4 regions of the Pseudomonas sp. URMO17WK12:I7 genome follow, and region 3 is predicted to be linked to each of the others. Evidence: riboswitches for the same ligand, from Rfam matches in the RefSeq annotation. Region 3 holds a riboswitch; each other region holds the start of a gene.
The links. A riboswitch is a leader RNA that binds a small molecule or an ion and turns the genes downstream of it on or off. The one in region 3 is predicted to bind cobalamin.
Positions count from the first base shown of each region.

Region 1: another riboswitch for cobalamin. It lies ahead of H040_RS24355 (CbtB domain-containing protein); the one in region 3 lies ahead of cobW (cobalamin biosynthesis protein CobW).
Region 2: another riboswitch for cobalamin. It lies ahead of H040_RS00170 (TonB-dependent receptor); the one in region 3 lies ahead of cobW (cobalamin biosynthesis protein CobW).
Region 4: another riboswitch for cobalamin. It lies ahead of H040_RS00180 (ABC transporter substrate-binding protein); the one in region 3 lies ahead of cobW (cobalamin biosynthesis protein CobW).

Region 1 is NZ_QLTL01000022.1:26,154-30,491, forward strand. It holds gene H040_RS24345 (aspartate aminotransferase family protein) at 1-184, opposite strand, end outside; gene H040_RS24350 (helix-turn-helix transcriptional regulator) at 270-1,118, opposite strand; cobalamin riboswitch at 1,607-1,830, shown strand; gene H040_RS24355 (CbtB domain-containing protein) at 1,932-2,117, shown strand; gene H040_RS24360 (CbtA family protein) at 2,125-2,817, shown strand; gene H040_RS24365 (cobalamin biosynthesis protein) at 2,835-3,227, shown strand; gene cobM (precorrin-4 C(11)-methyltransferase) at 3,258-4,010, shown strand; gene H040_RS24375 (DUF1272 domain-containing protein) at 4,072-4,314, shown strand.
Region 2 is NZ_QLTL01000001.1:30,992-35,329, forward strand. It holds gene thpR (RNA 2',3'-cyclic phosphodiesterase) at 1-147, opposite strand, end outside; gene lpxO (lipid A hydroxylase LpxO) at 305-1,204, shown strand; gene H040_RS00160 (carboxymuconolactone decarboxylase family protein) at 1,298-1,642, shown strand; gene H040_RS00165 (GNAT family N-acetyltransferase) at 1,721-2,290, shown strand; cobalamin riboswitch at 2,325-2,529, shown strand; gene H040_RS00170 (TonB-dependent receptor) at 2,640-4,338, shown strand, end outside.
Region 3 is NZ_QLTL01000017.1:30,224-34,561, reverse strand. It holds gene cobN (cobaltochelatase subunit CobN) at 1-670, opposite strand, end outside; gene cobW (cobalamin biosynthesis protein CobW) at 674-1,741, opposite strand; cobalamin riboswitch at 1,842-2,052, opposite strand; gene fni (type 2 isopentenyl-diphosphate Delta-isomerase) at 2,556-3,602, shown strand; gene H040_RS21925 (LysR family transcriptional regulator) at 3,654-4,338, shown strand, end outside.
Region 4 is NZ_QLTL01000001.1:35,521-39,858, reverse strand. It holds gene H040_RS00190 (ABC transporter ATP-binding protein) at 1-395, opposite strand, end outside; gene H040_RS00185 (FecCD family ABC transporter permease) at 392-1,408, opposite strand; gene H040_RS00180 (ABC transporter substrate-binding protein) at 1,405-2,415, opposite strand; cobalamin riboswitch at 2,525-2,724, opposite strand; gene H040_RS00175 (DUF1624 domain-containing protein) at 2,753-3,919, opposite strand; gene H040_RS00170 (TonB-dependent receptor) at 4,111-4,338, opposite strand, start outside.

The sequences.
Region 1 (4,338 bases), on a different contig from region 3:
CGAGGTAGCGCTTGCCGTCGCTGTCCCACAGGTGCAGGCGCTCGCCACCGACGATCACGCGCGGGCCTTCGGCGTTCAGCGCCTTCTGGTCGAGGAAGGCGTGGATGTGGTGGGCGGCGTCGCCGGCCTGGTAGTCACGGGTATCGCGCTGGGCTTGCAGCTTGGCTTGGAACGGTGCGTTCATTGTTGTTCTCCAGGGTAAAACGCGGCGTGCAGTTGTCCCTGCCAGACCGCTGACAGTAAAAATCGGGTGGGGTGAAGCGGCGCGTTCAGCGCCTTCGCAGGTAGCTTTCCAGCGGGTCTTTGCTCAGGCCTTCCTGAGCCTGGGCGAGCGAGTCGATGAACAGCGAAAACAATTCGGACTGCTTGGCGATATCGAGCTTGGTGTACAGATTCTTGCGGTGGGTCTTGACCGTGTCTTCGCTGATGCCCAGGCGCTCGGCCAGGGAACGGGTCGAGTGGCCGCGCAGCAGGTACTGGGCGATGCGGCACTCGCGCTCGGTGAGCAAAGAGGAGCCGAAGTTGTTCAGTGCGGCGTTGATCTGCCGGCCCAGGGCGCTCTCGAAACGCCCGCCGATGGCGTCGACGTCGAGGTGGCTCCACTGCCGCCGTACGGTGGCCACGACCCACGGGGCCACGCACTTGAGGTCGTTGACCTGCTGACGGTCCAGGCGGCGGGTGCTGGCCAGGGCCACGGCGATGGTCAGGTGTTCGTCGAGCGGCACGATGAAGTTGAGCTCGTCTTCCAGGTGGGCGTGCTGGTAGAACGCCAGGTAGTACTCGCTGCGCTTGAAGTGGTCGGGGGCGACGTCGCTGAGGCGGTAGCAACCGGGGGCGATGCCGTCCATGCAGGCGCGGTAGAACGGGCACAGCAGGTAGTAGCCTTCAAGGTACTTGTGGATGTTGCCTTCTGGCAGCCAGGGGCCTTCCTCGTCCTTTTCGAACAACGCCGAGGGCAACCCTTTGCGTGGGTAGAGGAACACGGTGATGGCCTGGCATGGCGCAATCAGCTTGAGTGCGGCGAACAGCGCCTCGACAAAGCCGGGCGAGCCCTGAGCATCGACGACACGGGCCATCTGCGCATACCAGTCGGGCGATTTCAGCCGGTCTTTGCTCATTGTCGTGATCCCATGCCGGGGTTGTTGTGGTTGGAATTCTTGCATGGGGCAGTGGTACAGGCCATCACCCTTCGGGGTGAGGGGGGGGAAATTGGCTTGGAGCGGGTAGGTTTTCAACGACGGTCTTGCAGCGCCTATCCGATCGAGCGCCGCCCGCGCGGCGCATCGCGGATGAATCCGCTCCTACATCTATTCCGGGCCAATCAGTCCTGGGGATACACCGGTGTCCAGCTTGTTTGTTCCCTGCAATATCCAAGGTGACGCTGTTGCCGTACCCCTTTCTCCAGCCATGCGCCAAGGGTACGCGCGCCAAGGGCGCAGGAATAACTGGCCCGAAACAGATGTAGGAGCGTATTCATCCGCGATGCGCCGCGCGGGCGGCGCTCGTTCTCACAGACACTGCAATTCCATCGGCAAGCACCTATCAGCCCCTACGCATCCTCCCCTGCTGGATGCATAGCATTTGACGCCACTCGCGCCGCATGCTCTCCTTACGCCTTGCGTCAGGTGCCCCCCTTGGGGGTGAAACGGGAAATCGGTGCGTCACAGGCCCTCGCCAGGGCCGGGCAAATCCGGTGCTGCCCCCGCAACGGTAAGCGAGCGAAGCATCCAGACCACTGTGCCACGCAGTTCGGCATGGGAAGGTGATGCTTTTCAAGGAGCCCTGCTCCTCCTCGCAAGCCCGGAGACCGGCCTGGCGTTCATGAACACCCCGCGGTGGGCGGGCGCTGTCGCATTCCCTCGGGTGCCTCGCCCCCGGGGCTGCCGCGCCTGTCCCATGCCCTTACAAAAAGCAAAGCAGAGGATCGCGTCATGCCCATCACCAGCGCCAAACACAGCATCGCCACCCCCGTATCCCTCAGCCAGCGCATGGTCATCGCCGTCGGCGCCAGCCTGCTCGGCCTGTGCCTGGTCTACTTTGCCGGCTTCTCGCATATCGAAGCCGTGCACAACGCCGCGCACGACACCCGCCACAGCGCCGCCTTCCCTTGCCACTGAGGCTGCCATGATCAAGCGTATCGCCCGCACTGCCGGGTTCAGCGGCCTGCTCGCCGCCCTGTTGCTGACCCTGCTGCAAAGCTTCTGGGTCGCACCGCTGATCCTCCAGGCGGAAACCTACGAATCGGCCGCCCCCGCAGCCGAGCACCACAGCCACGGCGAAGAAGCCAGCGCCGGCCACAGCCACAGCGAAGAAGCCTGGTCGCCAGAGGATGGCTGGCAGCGCATCCTGTCGACCACCGGCGGCAATCTGGTGGTTGCCGTCGGCTTCGCCTTGATCCTCACCGCCCTCTACAGCCTGCGTGAACCGAGCCGCACCAGCACTGGCGCACTGTGGGGAATGGCCGGCTTTGCCGTGTTCTGCCTGGCACCGACCCTGGGCTTGCCACCAGAACTGCCAGGCACTGCCGCCGCCGACCTCGGTCAGCGCCAGAGCTGGTGGATCGGCACCGCAGCCGCCACCGCACTGGGCCTGGCATTGCTGGTGTTCGCCCGCCATGGGTTGCTCAAGGCACTGGGCGCGGTACTACTGGTAGTGCCCCACGTGGTCGGCGCGCCACAGCCGGAGGTCCACGAAAGCCTGGCCCCGCAAGCGCTGGAAAATCAGTTCAAGATCGCTTCCTGGCTGACCAACGCGGCGTTCTGGGTGGCCCTGGGCCTGCTCAGCGCCTGGCTGTATCGCCGCTCCAGCCACGCCTGATGGCTATCGACCCAACCCTGCCGGCGTTGTACGCCGGCTTCGGTTGCCGCCGGGGCTGCCCGGTGGAGGTTCTCGATACCTTGTTGCAGGAAGTGCTGCAGCGTCATGGCCTGAGCACCTCAGCGCTTCACGGCATTGCCAGCATCGCCGGCAAAGCCGATGAGCCAGGCCTGCAACAACTCGCCGCACGTCACGCCCTGCCGTTGCTGGTTTTCGATGCCGGGCAACTGCAGGCGTTCGAGCCACAACTCAGTCACCGCTCCCCTGTCGCCTATGCCCACAGCGGCTGCTGGGGCGTGGCCGAGAGCGCGGCACTGGCCCTGGCCAGCCTCAGTCACGCTCGCGCCACACTCAAGGTGGCCCGGCAGGTGCTCGGCCCCGCTACCCTGGCACTGGCCTGCAGCAGATAATCGCATTTTTCACCTATTCAAGGATTTGCCATGACGGTCTACTTCATCGGCGCCGGCCCCGGCGATCCGGAACTGATCACGGTCAAGGGCCAGCGCCTGATCCGCCAGTGCCCGGTGATCATCTACGCAGGCTCCCTGGTACCCGCCGCGGTGCTCGAAGGCCATCGTGCCGGGACGGTCATCAACAGTGCCGAACTTCACCTTGAGCAGATCATCGACGCCATCCGCGCCGCCCATGCCAAGGGCCAGGACGTGGCCCGGGTGCACAGTGGCGACCCCAGCCTGTACGGCGCCATCGGCGAGCAGATCCGCCACCTGCGCGAACTGGGCATCGACTACCAGATAGTCCCCGGGGTCACAGCCACCGCAGCCAGTGCGGCGCTGCTTGGCTGCGAACTGACCCTGCCGCAAGTGGCACAGACGGTCATCCTCACCCGCTACGGCGACAGCTCCCCCATGCCCGCAGGCGAACAGCTCGGCGACCTTGCCCGCCATGGCAGCACCCTGGCCATTCACCTCGGGGTCAAGCACCTGCCACGCATCGTCGAAGAACTGCTGCCCCACTACGGTCCCGACTGCCCGATCGCAGTGGTTCATCGCGCCACCTGGCCGGATCAGGACTGGGTGCGCGGTACGCTGGCCGATATCGTCGAGCAGGTTGCCAGCAAGGGCTTTCGACGCACTGCACTGATCCTCGTCGGCCATGTGCTCGGCGATGCACCGTTCACCGAGTCGGCGTTGTACCGCGCCGGCCACGCCCACCTGTACCGCCCCGGCGAGTAGCATTGCAAAGGCGACAAAGGGCGGAGCAGACTGCACATTCCACCAGACCGGAGGGATACCCATGCTGGAGCTGCGCCCTAATTGTGAATGCTGTGATGCCGATCTGCCGGGCGATAGCCCGGATGCGATGATCTGCTCTTTCGAATGTACCTTCTGCCGCCACTGCGCCCACAGCCGCTTGCAGGGGCGCTGCCCGAATTGCAGTGGCCAGCTGCTGGCCCGCCCAACACGGGTGGGCCAGGCCTTGAGCAACAACCCCGCCTCGACCCAGCGCGTCCTCAAGCCACACCCGGCCTGCGCCTGACCTTCCCCCCAGCACAGGTATCGT
Region 2 (4,338 bases), on a different contig from region 3:
GAAGTTTTCGCTCGGCACCGGCTTGCCGCTGCGCAGGCCCAGGCCGCGTCGCCACTGGCTTATCCCACGGCGTTGGGCATCGCTGACAGGCAAGGCGAAGAACAACCTTTTGAAGGGGGTGCCACTCGGGCGAATGTCCTGAACCATGTGAACTCCATCACGTGAAACGTTTGCGCACACTCACGCGCCTTACACCAATGTCGACCCGCATCAACGTAACAATAAGTACAAACTGCCCCCATGATTGTTTATGCTGGCGAGCTTATGCCATGGCGCATGGCCATTTTTCGACAAGTAACCGTCCATGAAAATTGCACTCGTACTGATCTTCGTCCTCTCGATCGCCTATGTTCACCTGCGCGGTCGGGTGCGCCACAAGCTGACCCGTCAGCTGGGCGACCACTCCAGCTTCCTGGCCCCGGTCAACAGCTTCCTGTACCTGTTCTCCAAGCACCCGGCCAAGCCTTACCTGCCGGTGGAAGCCTTCCCCGAGCTGCAGCCGCTCAAGGACAACTGGCAGGAGATCCGTGCCGAAGCCCAGCAGCTGCTGCACGTGGGTGAGATCAAGAAGTCCGATAATTATGACGACGTCGGTTTCAATTCGTTCTTCAAGACCGGCTGGAAGCGCTTCTACCTGAAGTGGTACGGCGAAAGCCACCCGTCGGCGATGACCCTGTGCCCGCGCACCACCGAGCTGCTGCAAGGCATCGGCACGGTCAAGGCGGCGATGTTCGCCACCCTGCCACCGGGGGCCAAGCTGGTCCGTCACCGTGACCCGTATGCAGGGTCGTACCGCTTCCACCTTGGCCTGGACACGCCGAACGATGACGGTTGCTACATCGATGTGGACGGCGAGAAGTACTCCTGGCGCGATGGCGAGGGCGTGGTCTTCGACGAGACCTACATCCACTACGCCGCCAACACCACCGAGCACAACCGCATCATCCTGTTCTGCGATATCGAGCGCCCGTTGAAGTACCGCTGGGCCACCGCGTTCAACCGCTGGTTCAGCCGCAACGTCATGGCAGCCGCCGCAGCGCCCAACGACGCGGGCGACAAGACCGGCGGCATCAACCGCCTGTTCACCCGCATCTACAAGATCCGCGAGCGTGGCAAGGCGCTGAAGAAGCGTAACCGCATGCGCTACTACCTGGAAAAGTGGCTGGTGGTCGCCGCCTTGGTACTGGTGTTCGTCTACATCTGATGCCCTTCGCGCAACCTGTCGCCGGCAACCGGCGACAGGCGCAAATTCGACTAGCCTGAAAGCTCCTCCCGCAACCTTGCCAAGGTGAAGACGATGAGCATGATGGACTGGGACGCCTACCGTAAGCAGTTGATGGCCGGCATCGGCGATCTCAAGCAGTTGTCCCCCGACACCGTCGCCGGCTACATGACCGCCAGCGGTGCAGGTGCCAAGACCAACCACCTGGACGCCAAGACCCGCGAACTGATCTCCCTGGCCGTGGCCGTCACAACCCGTTGCGACGGCTGCATCGCCGTGCACTCGCAACAAGCCGTCAAGCACGGCGCCACCCGCGAGGAAATCGCCGAGGCCCTGGGTGTGGCCGTGGCGATGAATGCCGGGGCCGCGCTGGTCTACTCGGCGCGCGCCATGGACGCAGTGGGCAAGGCCAACGGCTGAAGCCAACCGGCGTCGCCGCCCTTGCGCGACGGCGCCGCGCCACCCAGACTTGGCGGCCTAGCCATTGCAGGAACCGCCATGATCCACATCCGCCCCATGACGCCCGACGACTTCGAGCGTTTCTGGCCGACTTTCCAGGCCATCGTCCAGGCCCGCGAGACCTACGCCTTCGACCCCACGCTGACCATCGAGCAGGCACGCCAGCTGTGGCTGCAACTGCCGCTGCGCACACGGGTGGCCGAAGAGGATGGCGAACTGCTCGGCTCCTACTACCTCAAGGCCAATGCCGCAGGGCCTGGCGCGCATGTCGGCAACTGCGGCTACATGGTCTGCGAGGGCGCCCGCGGCCGTGGCGTGGCCCGACTGATGTGCGAGCACTCGCAGAAGCTGGCGCGCCAGGAGGGCTTCCTGGCGTTGCAGTTCAATTCGGTGGTGGCGAGCAACGAAGTGGCTGTGGCGCTGTGGACCAAGCTGGGCTTCGAGACCGTTGGCCGCCTGCCCAAAGCCTATCGCCATGCCCGCCTGGGGCTGGTCGACTGCCTGGTGATGTACAAGTGGCTGGCCGATGAGCCGGTGGTGGAAAAGCCAGCACTGCTGATCGGGCGCAAGAACATCGAGGCACGGGTGTCGCGCCGCCGCGGGCGCTAGCACGCGCATTTGACGTGCTGGCCATTCGATGGTCAGATGCGCGCCAGTTTCAGGTGTCCTGCGCCGCCGAGCGCAGGGTGAAACGGGAAGCCGGTGCGTCGTGGTCCACGACAAGTCCGGCGCTGCCCCCGCAACGGTAAGCGAGCGATGCCTTCGACACACCACTGTGCGCCAGCATGGGAAGGTGAAGGCCTCACGACCCTCGCAAGCCCGGAGACCGGCCTGAAGCGTCACTTGGCAACCCGCGGTGGGCGGGCGCAGGCCGGTATCCGCGTGTGCGCCTGCATGCGTGGTGTGCCTTTGCGTGTTTTCCACCGGGATCCGTTCATTCCTGCAGCAGTGGAACGACATGTCCCGATTCATCAAGCTTCACCCTCTGGCGGCCTGCCTGGCCGTTACCCTGCCAGCCCTGGCCGACGAACCTGTACTGAACCTCCCCTCCACGGCCATCACCGATACCCGTGACCCACAGCATGTCGACCTGGCCACGCCGACCGAGGCCGGTTCACGGCTGCATCTCAGCGCCTTGGAAACCCCGGCCAGCACCAGCAGCATCACTGCCGAACAGATCGAGCAACGCAATAACCTCACCGTGCAGGACGCCGTGACTCGCTCACCCGGCATCAGCTTCATCGGCAACCCGGGTGATGGCGGCACTGGCCTGTCGGCACGCGGCTTCACTGGCCACGGTTCGGTGATGACCCTGTTCGACGGCGCGCGCCTGTACACCGGGGCCGGCACCCAGACGTTCCCGGTCGACCCGTGGATGGTGGAACAGATCGACGTAATCCGCGGCCCTGCTTCGGTTCTGTATGGCGAAGGCGCCACAGGCGCAGTGATCAACGTGATCCCGAAGAAACCGTTCGTTGGCGACATCCACAACCGCCTGCGCCTGGGCTACGGTTCCTGGGACCGCCAGCAGTTGGGGCTGGACAGCGGCGGCAGCCTCAGCGAGCGCCTGAGCTACCGCCTGACCCTGAACCAGCAGGCCGGCAACGGCTGGGTTGACCGCACCGACTCACGCAGCCTGGCGCTCAGTGCCGCACTGCGCTTCGATGCCAGTGACGACCTCAGTTTCACCCTGGCTCACGAACGCGGTGACGACCAGCCGGCCAACTACTACGGCACGCCGCTGATCGACGGCCAGTACCGCAGCAGCCTGCGCAAGAAGAACTACAACATCCACAACGACGTGCAGCGCTACCACGACGAGTGGACCCGCTTCACCACCGACTGGACGCTCAACGACCACATCAGCGCCAGCAACCAGCTCTACTACATCAAGAGCCGCCGCCACTGGCGCAACGCCGAAAACTACAGCTGGGATGCCGATCGCCAGCAGCTGGAGCGCCAGAGCTACCTGGAGATCAAGCACAACCAGGAGCAGCTCGGCGACCGCCAGGCCTTCACCTTCGACCACCGCCTGTTCGGGCTGGCCAGCAAGACGCTGGTCGGTGTCGAGTACAACAAGGTGCGCTTCAACGTCGACAGCAACCGCCCTTACAACGATGTGGGTGGCGACTACATCGACCCGTGGCAGCCAACCCCGGGCTGGTTCCACAGCGACTCGCCAACCCGCCCGCAGACGCTGTCCACCACCCACACCTTCGCCCTGTTCGCCGAGAACCGCCTGCAGCTCAGCGAGCGCCTGTCGCTGGTGACCGGCGTGCGGCGTGACCAGAACTATATCGACCGCGACAACCTCATCGACGGCAGCCGCGGCGACCGCAGCCTGCAGGGCGGCAACTGGCGCGCAGGGCTGGTGTTTGCGGTCACCGACAACCTGTCGCTGTATGGCCAGTACTCCACCAGCGAGGACGGCGTGGACAACCTGGTCAGCCTCAGCCCGACGCAGATGCACTACGACCTGACCGAGGCCAAGCAGACCGAGCTGGGCCTCAAGCAGCGCTTCTGGGAGAGCCGTGGCGAGTGGACGCTGGCAGCGTTCCATATCGTCAAGAACAAGCTGCTGGTGGATGACCCGATCACCCACGAGGCGCAGCAGGCCGGGCAACAGACCTCCGATGGTCTGGAAGCGTCGCTGGAAC
Region 3 (4,338 bases):
CGCAGAACACATCGATGAACGCAGTGTTGGCGGCCTGCAGGTGCGAGCGATAAAACAGCAACGGGGCCACCGGGTATTCGGCGTTCCACTGGCTGTACCAGTCTTCAAGCAACGCGCCAGGTTTGCCCGGGTGGTACACCGAAGTCCGCGGCAAAGGCTGCGGTTCGTCCCAACGGTAATCACGCCCCAGCCACTGGTTGGCCAGGCATTTGAACAGGTTCACGGCATTGCTTTTGCCGCCTTGGCGCAGGTAGTGCCAGAGGCGCTCGGCCGGCTCGCCGATGACCGTGCCCAAGCCGGTCAACTCCGGGTCCGGGCGGTCATCGCCGGGCACCAGGATCAGTTGCACGCCCCTTGCCGCCAGTTCGACCAGCTGCTCGACGCCATAGCGCCAGTAGCCGACGCCGCCGTGCAGCGACACCAGGATCACCTTGGCATGGCGCAGTACCTCGTCGACATACAGGTCGACCGAGGCATGGTTCTGCACCTGCATCGGGTTGGCCAGGCGCAGGCTGGGGAAATCGTCCGGCAGTTGCTCGGCGGTTTCGGCGAGCAATGCCAGGTGCGAGTCGCCGCTGCAGAGAATCACCAGCTCGGCGGGTGTCTGGCCGAGGTCGGCAATGCTGTCGTCCGGCACGAAGCCGCCGGGCTGGGTCCGCAGCAGGTGCATGGGTCAGGCGCCCAGGGCCTGGCGCAGGCGCGCTTCCAGTTGCACGGCATCGAGGTCCTGGCCAATCAGCACCAGGCGGGTGATGCGTGGCTCGTCGGCGCGCCAGGCGCGGTCGAAGTGTTTGTCGAAACGGGTGCCCACGCCCTGTACCAACAGGCGCATCGGTTTGCCAGGGATCGCCGCGAAGCCCTTGGCGCGCAGGATGCCGAACTCCACTACCAGCTGGGTCAGGGCATCGAGCAGCAGGCTTTCGTCAGCTTCGGGCAGGTCGATGGAGATCGAGTCGAAGGCGTCGTGGTCATGATCGTCATGATCGTCGCCGTCATGGTGGGAGTCGTGGTGGGTGCGGCGGCCATCAATGTGCACCTCGGACTCTGCGCCCACGCCCAGCAGCACGTCCAGCGGCAGCCGGCCGCTGCTGGCTTCGATCACCTTGACCGCTGGCGGCAACTCCTCAGCCACTTCGGCACGGACCTTGGCCAGGCCTTCGGCGTCGATCAGGTCGGCCTTGTTCAGCACCACCAGGTCGGCGCTGGCCAGCTGATCGGCAAACAGTTCGTGCAGCGGCGATTCGTGGTCCAGGTTGGGGTCGAGCTTGCGTTGCGCGTCGACCTGTTCTGGGTAGGCGGCGAAAGTGCCGGCGGCCACGGCTGGGCTGTCGACCACGGTAATGACCGCGTCAACGGTGCAGGCGTTACGGATTTCCGGCCACTGGAAGGCTTGCACCAGTGGCTTGGGCAGTGCCAGGCCGCTGGTTTCGATAAGGATGTGACCAAGGTCGCCGCGGCGTGCGACCAGTTCGCGCATTACCGGGAAGAATTCTTCCTGCACGGTGCAGCACAGGCAGCCGTTGGCCAGTTCATAGACGCGGCCGCTGGCTTCTTCCTCGGTGCAACCGATGCTGCATTGCTTGAGGATTTCGCCGTCGATGCCAAGCTCGCCGAATTCGTTGACGATGACCGCGATGCGGCGGCCGTGGGCGTTGTCGAGCATGTGGCGCAGCAAGGTGGTCTTGCCCGAGCCGAGGAAGCCGGTAACGATGGTGACGGGGAGCTTGGCCAGTGTTTTCATGTCGCGTTGCCCTTGGCAAGTTGGCGCGGGCACACGGGACGAAAGCCGCGGGCCAGGCCGGCCGGGCTCGTTCGCCACCGGATCACCCCGCCCGGTTGAAAGTCGAAATCGTCTCGAGGCAGGTCTCCTGGCTTGCACCGTTCCAGTTCTTCTCAGGGAAGAAACCAGGGGGATGACGCCTTCCCGCACGTTGGCGCAGTGGCTGTGTCGATCCATTGTCGGTGCTTACAGTTGCGGGGGCAGCCGCGGCTTGTACCGCGTTCCCGTCTTAGCTTCGGCATGGCCGAAGAACCTCGAAGTCGCAAGGCTACGCGGGGGGTGGCGGGTGGTCAACTGTTGGCGGGCAGGTGGTTGCCCAAAGCGTTGCAGCGCCTATGCGATCGAGCGCCGCCCGCGCGGCGCATCGCGGATGAATCCGCTCCTACGTCTGTTTCGGGCCAGACGCTTCTGTGAGGTCACCGCCGTCGGCCTTGTTTGTTTCATTCGATATCGGAGATATCGCTGCCGCCACCCTATTGGTCTCCAGCCATTTGCCAAGAGGGCGCGCACCAATGGTGCAGGAATGACTGGCCCGAAACAGACGTAGGAGCGAATTCATCCGCGATGCGCCGCGCGGGCGGCGCTCGATCGCATAGGCGCTGCAACACGCTCGGCGAACACCTGCCAGCCTCTACGCGTACACCTTTGCGCCCCCACTCCAACCGCCGAATGAACCGCCAGCACCCGCTGCTGCCTGATGTGGTACCGATTTTCAGCTTATCTATACGAGACAACCCACGCTGTACAACTGCTGCCCCCTCGAAACGGAGCCGGCATGAAGAAAAACCCGCTGAGTCAACGCAAGGACGATCATCTGGATATCGTTCTGGCCACCAGCAATAGCGCCCACGGCGTCGACCCAGGCTGGTCGGCACTGCGCTTCGAACACTGCGCGTTACCGGAAATGGCCCTGGACGATATCGACCTGAGCACCGAGCTGTTCGGCCGCGCCCTGCTCGCCCCGCTGCTTATCAGCTCGATGACCGGTGGCGCCGAACGCGCACGCTTCATCAACCAGCATCTCGCTGAAGCTGCCCAGGCACTCGGCATCGCCATGGGTGTGGGTTCGCAACGCGTCAGCCTGCGCAGTGGCCACGACCAAGGCCTGACCAGCGAGCTGCGACGCCTGGCACCGGATGTGCCGCTACTGGCCAATCTCGGTGCCGCCCAGTTGCGAGAGGCAGATGGCCTGGACCTGGCGCGTCGTGCCGTCGACACCCTGCAAGCCAATGCCCTGATCATCCACCTCAACCCACTGCAGGAAGCCGTACAGCCAGAAGGCGACCGTGACTGGCGCGGCGTGCTCAAACGCATCGAAACCCTGACCACCCAGTTGCCGGCGCCGGTGATCGTCAAGGAAGTCGGTGCAGGCATATCACCCAGCGTGGCGCGCATGCTTTGCGATGCTGGCGTCGCCATGATCGACGTGGCCGGCGCTGGCGGCACCAGCTGGGCAGCGGTGGAAGCCGAACGCGCCGGCAACGCCGCAGAGCGCGAGATCGCCCTGGCGTTTGCCGACTGGGGCATCCCGACCGCACAATGCCTGCTCGCCGTACGCCGCGCCGTGCCGGAAATCGGCCTGATCGCCTCCGGCGGTGTGGCCAACGGCGTCGATGCCGCCAAGGCCATCCGCCTCGGCGCCGACCTGGTAGGCCAGGCCGCTAACGTACTGAATGCAGCCATGATCTCCACCCAGGCCGTGGTGGAGCATTTCGATATTCTCCTGGTCCAGTTGCGCATCGCCTGCTTCTGCACCGGCTCGCGCAACCTTGCGCAACTGCGCCGGGCACGCTTGCTGGCAAACAACCTGCCGCCGCCATGAGGCACGTTGCTGTGGCATGATCAGCGCCTCCCTTGCCGCTGGGCCACGCGCATGCTGATCGACGAAGAACTGACCCTGAAAAAGCTCGAGACCTTCCTCGCTTTCATGCGCAGCGGCAACCTCGGCCGCGCCGCCGCCGAACTGTCCACCAGTGCAGTCAGCGTGCACCGCGCCATCCACTCACTGGAAAGCGCCCTGCGCTGCCCGCTTTTCAAGCACGAAGGCCGCCAGCTGATCCCGCTGGAAAGCGCCTACGTGCTGGAAAAGAAAGCCCGCCAGCTGATCCAGGACGCCGAGCAGATGGTGCGCCAGACCCGCGAGGCCGGCGGTTTCTATGCCGAGCGCTTTCGCCTCGGCGCGCTGTATTCGCTGACCGTCAAGACCGTGCCCAAGCTGGTGATGGGCCTGAAGCTGCGGCGCAGCGAACTCAACATCGACCTGACGCTCGGCTCCAACGTCGACCTGTTGCAACGCCTTAAGAACCATGAGCTCGAAGCCATTCTGGTATCACTGGATGAAAGCGCGGCAGACCCGGCTTGCGAACAGCTGCCGCTGTTCTCAGACGACATCTTCCTCGCCGTGCCCACCGATTCACCGTTCGCCGAGCAGCAGGAAGTGGACCTGGCGGACCTCGCCGACTCCACCTTCATCACCCTGACCCAGGGCTTTGCCACCCACCGCGACGGTGCACGGGTGTTCCAGCAGGCGGGGTTCGAGCCGAAGGTGGCGATGCAGG
Region 4 (4,338 bases), on a different contig from region 3:
AGGGCCTGTTCGACGATGGCGCGGTCTTCCCTGGAAAACGGTGCCAGCGCCGACAGCCACGGCGTACGGCCAAGGGCAACGGCATCGAACACGCTGATCGCATCGAGGGTGTCGGCTTGTTGCTCGACCAGCGCCAGGGCCTGGGCGATGCGCCGGCGCGGCAGGTCTGCCAGCGGCTCGCCAAGCAGCTGAACGCTGCCAGTACCCGGTGTGCGCAGGCCGGCCAGCAACTTGAGCAGGGACGACTTGCCTGAGCCGTTGGGGCCGACGATGGCCAAGGTTTCACCGGCCACCACGCTGAGCCCGATGTTGCACAGCACGGTGTTGCCCGACAGGTGCAAGCCCAGGCCGCTGCACGCGAGTGGCGCCAGTTGCGCGCTGTTCATGACCGTCATGGGCGCCCCCGTCGGCTGACCAGGATCAAGGCAAATACGGGCGCGCCGAGCAGCGCGGTGACCACGCCCACCGGGATCACCTGGCCGGGGATCAACGTGCGCGAGAGGATATCGGCGGCAATCAGGAACAATGCCCCGCCAAGGGCGCTGGCCGGCAGCAAGCGGCTATGGCCCGGGCCGAGCAGCAGGCGCAAGGCATGGGGAATGACCAGGCCGACAAAGCCGATGGCGCCGACGATGGACACCATCACCGCCGTCACCAGCGCCGCGCAACTGATCAGCAGCAGCTGGCTGCGACGCACGGCGATACCCAGCGACGCCGCAGAGTCGGCGCCGAAGGTAAAGGCGTCCAGCGCCCGGCGGTGCCACAGGCACACCACCAGCCCGAACAAGGCCACTGGCACGGCCAGCCACACCGATGGCCAGCGCACGCCACTGAGGTTGCCCAGCAGCCAGAACAGGATGCCCCGCGCCTGCTCGGCGGTGGCCGACTTGGTGATGAGGAAGGCGGTGAGGGCGTTGAACAGCTGCGAGCCGGCGATACCGGCGAGGATCACCTGGGCATTGTTGCTGCCTGGCCCGGCGGCGCGGGCCAGCACCAGCACCAGGGCGAACGCTGCCAGGGCACCCATGAAGGCGCCGCCGGACATGCTCAGGGCGAAACTGCCCAGCCCCAGCAGGCCGACCAGCACCGCGCCGGTCGAGGCGCCTGCGGACAGGCCCAGCAGGTACGGTTCGGCCAGCGGGTTGCGCAGCAGCGCCTGAAGGATCACCCCGCAGGTCGCAAGCCCCGCACCGCAGGCGGCGGCGACCAGCGAGCGGGTCAGGCGGTAGTTCCAGACGATGCCGGCATCGATCGGGTCGACCGGGTAACCGGCCTGCCACAGGTGGTTGGCCAGCACCTGGCAGACCACGCTCGGCGACAGGTTGGTCTCGCCGATGGCGGTGCCGGCCAGCACGGCCGCGAGCAGGGCCAGCAGGGCCAGGGCGCTGTAGGGCAGGGCTCTCATCACTGCGCCGCGTGACCGCTGGCGAACGCCGCAGACAGGGTCTGCAGGCCACGGAACAGGCGAATGCCGGCCTGCATGGCGTCGGCGTCGAGGATGATGATGCGGTTGTGTTTCACCGCGTCCATGTTTTTCGTCACCGGGTCGCTATGGAGGAATTCGAGCTTCTTCTGGTAGTCGTCGGCGGGGAAACGACGGCGGTCCATGCGCGCGATGATCAGCCAGGTCGGGTTGGCCTTGGCCAGGGTTTCCCAGCCTACGGTCGGCCACTCCTCGGTGGATTCGACCACGTTGCGCACGCCCAGGGTGCGCAACATGAAGTCGGCCACGCCCTGGCGGCCGGCAACGTAGGGGTCGATGTCGAGGTTGGCGCTGGAGAACCAGAACAGTGCCGAGGTGTTGGCCAGGTCCTTGCCGCTCAGTTGCTGTTTCGCGCTGTCCAGGCGTGCCTTGAGGTCGGCATTGAGTGCGGCGCCGCGGCCCTGTACGTCGAAAATCTCGGCCAGCTGGCTGACACTTTTGTAGATGCTCTCGACCTTGAACGCCTGCAGGCGGGTGCCGTCGGCACCGACCCGGTTGTCCTTGCCTTCGCAGTCCGAGGGCAGCAGGTAGGTCGGGATCTTCAGCTCGCTGAACTGTTCACGGGTAGCGACTGCGCCCTGGGCACCGACCATCCACTCGAACTGCACCGCCACCAGTTGCGGGCGCTTGCCGACCACGGCCTCGAAGCTGGGTTCGTTGTCGGCCAGACGCGGTACCTTGTCGTTGAGTGCCTTGAATTCGGGCAGCACGTTGTTGAACCACAGCGAGGTGCCGGCCAGCTTGTCGCTCAGGCCCAGGGCGTAGAGCATTTCGGTGCCGGCCTGGCCGATGGTGACCGCCCGCTCGGGCGCCTGGTCAAAGGTTTGTGGCGCACCGCAGTTGTCGATGGTCAGCGGGTAGTGGGTGGCGGCGGCCTGGGCCAGGCCGGTGAGGCAAAGGCCGGCGAGCAAGGCGGTGATACGGGGCAGCATGCTGGGCGATCTCCTGTCGGACAGTTCTGGTGAGGAACGCACGGACAGGCATCGCCCAGCCCCTGCAGGCGCAGAGGCAACACGGATGGCCATCCCGGACACCCCGCCGGTTGGTGAATGTTCGCCGGCAGGTCTCCTGACTGGTGCGTCGTCGCCCGGCTCCGGCCTTCCCGGATCGGTTGATCCAGTGGCATCGATGGAGCAGGCTCGGCACTTACAGTTGCGGGGGCAGTTCCGTTTGGCACGCCTGGGGCGGGCCTGGGATTCCCTATTGATTCCGTGGTGGAAACCGGCGGGCCGCATGGTAGACCATCAGGCCGCCGGGCAAAAGGTCAAATCAGAAGTACTTCAGCCAGCGGACGTCGCGCCGCCGCGCCTTGAGCCGGGCAAACCCGCGCACCGGCAGGTACAGCGCCGCCGCCAGCAGCAGCGCGGCCAGCCACACGGCGCCAATGCCGTCGAAGCCGAAGTAGTTGCCGTGGTTGAGGCCGAACAGTGCCACGCAGGCCAGGTACAGCAGCTTGAGCACGTACAGGTGCAGCAGGTAGAAGAACATCGGGGCCGCGCCGAACACCGCCAGGGCGCTGACCCAGCGGGCCAGCCCGGCGCGCTCGAAGGCGCGCAGCAACAGCAGGCCGCAGCCCAGGGTCAGGGCCAGGAAAAGCAGTGAAGGCGGGTATTTGGTGATGTTGAAGAAGCTCATCAGCGTCTGGGTGACGGTCGGGTAGCCACGCCATGGCGCCTCGCCGTAGCCGTTGTAGAGGCGCAGCACCATGAAGCCGAGCAGGGCGATGACGCCGGCGATCAGCAGCCGGTGCTGGCGCTTGCCGGCTTCGCTGCCACGCGCGAACCAGGGGCCGAGGCCGTAGCCCAAGGCAATCACGCCGATCCACGGCAGCACCGGGTAGGAGGTGCGCAGGCGCAGGTTGTCCGAGACCTCCAGCCAGCCCCGGTCATGCAGGATCGCCCACGGCACATGCATGGCCGACTCCACGCCGAAGTGCAGGCCGTCGAGCAGGTTGTGGCCGGCGATGATCAGCGCGCCCAGGGCGAGCAGGGCAGGGCGCGGCAGCCACACCAGCAGCGACAGGGCGATCATGCTCACGCCGATGGCCCAGATCACCTGCATGTAGACCACGCTCGGCGGCAGCTGGAAGGTCCAGGCGAAGTTGACCAGGGTGAATTCCAGCGCTACCAGGAACAGCCCACGCTTGAACAGGAACGCCGAGACATCGCTGCGGCCTTGATACTTCTCGCCATACAGCCAGGCCGACAGGCCGGTGAGCAGGACGAATACCGGGGCGCACAGGTGGGCCAGGGTACGGCTGGCGAACAGCGATGGGTCGGTGGCATCTATGACCATCGGGTCACTGACCTGGCGGTGCAGGAAGAAGGTTTCCCGCACGTGGTCGAGGAGCATGAACAGGATCACCAGGCCGCGCAGGGCATCGATGCTCTGCAGGCGCTGGGTGAGCAGGGTGGGGGTGGCTGAGGCACTGGTCATGGGGTGGTCGCAGGCAGGAATGAATGTCAAATGAAACGTTATCTTATAACTATTTCATGTGAGGTTGATAGCAGTTTTTGTGTTGCCTGAGCTGGCCTCTTCGCGGGCAAGCCCGCTCCCACAGCAATACCACTCACTTGGACATGGTGGTGTACCTGTGGGAGCGGGTTTACCCGCGAAGAGGCCATTAGCTAAAAGGTGTAATCCACGGTGGCAAAATACGACCGCGGTGCGCCCATCACCCACTGCTCGCCACTGAACACCGAGGCCACATACTCCCGGTCGAACAGGTTGTTCACCTGCAACCCCAGGCGCACATCCGGCAGCACCTGCCAGCCGATGTTCGCATCGACCACGGTATACCCCGGCGCACTCTGGCTATTGGCCGAGTCGGCATAACGCTCATCCACATACCGCGC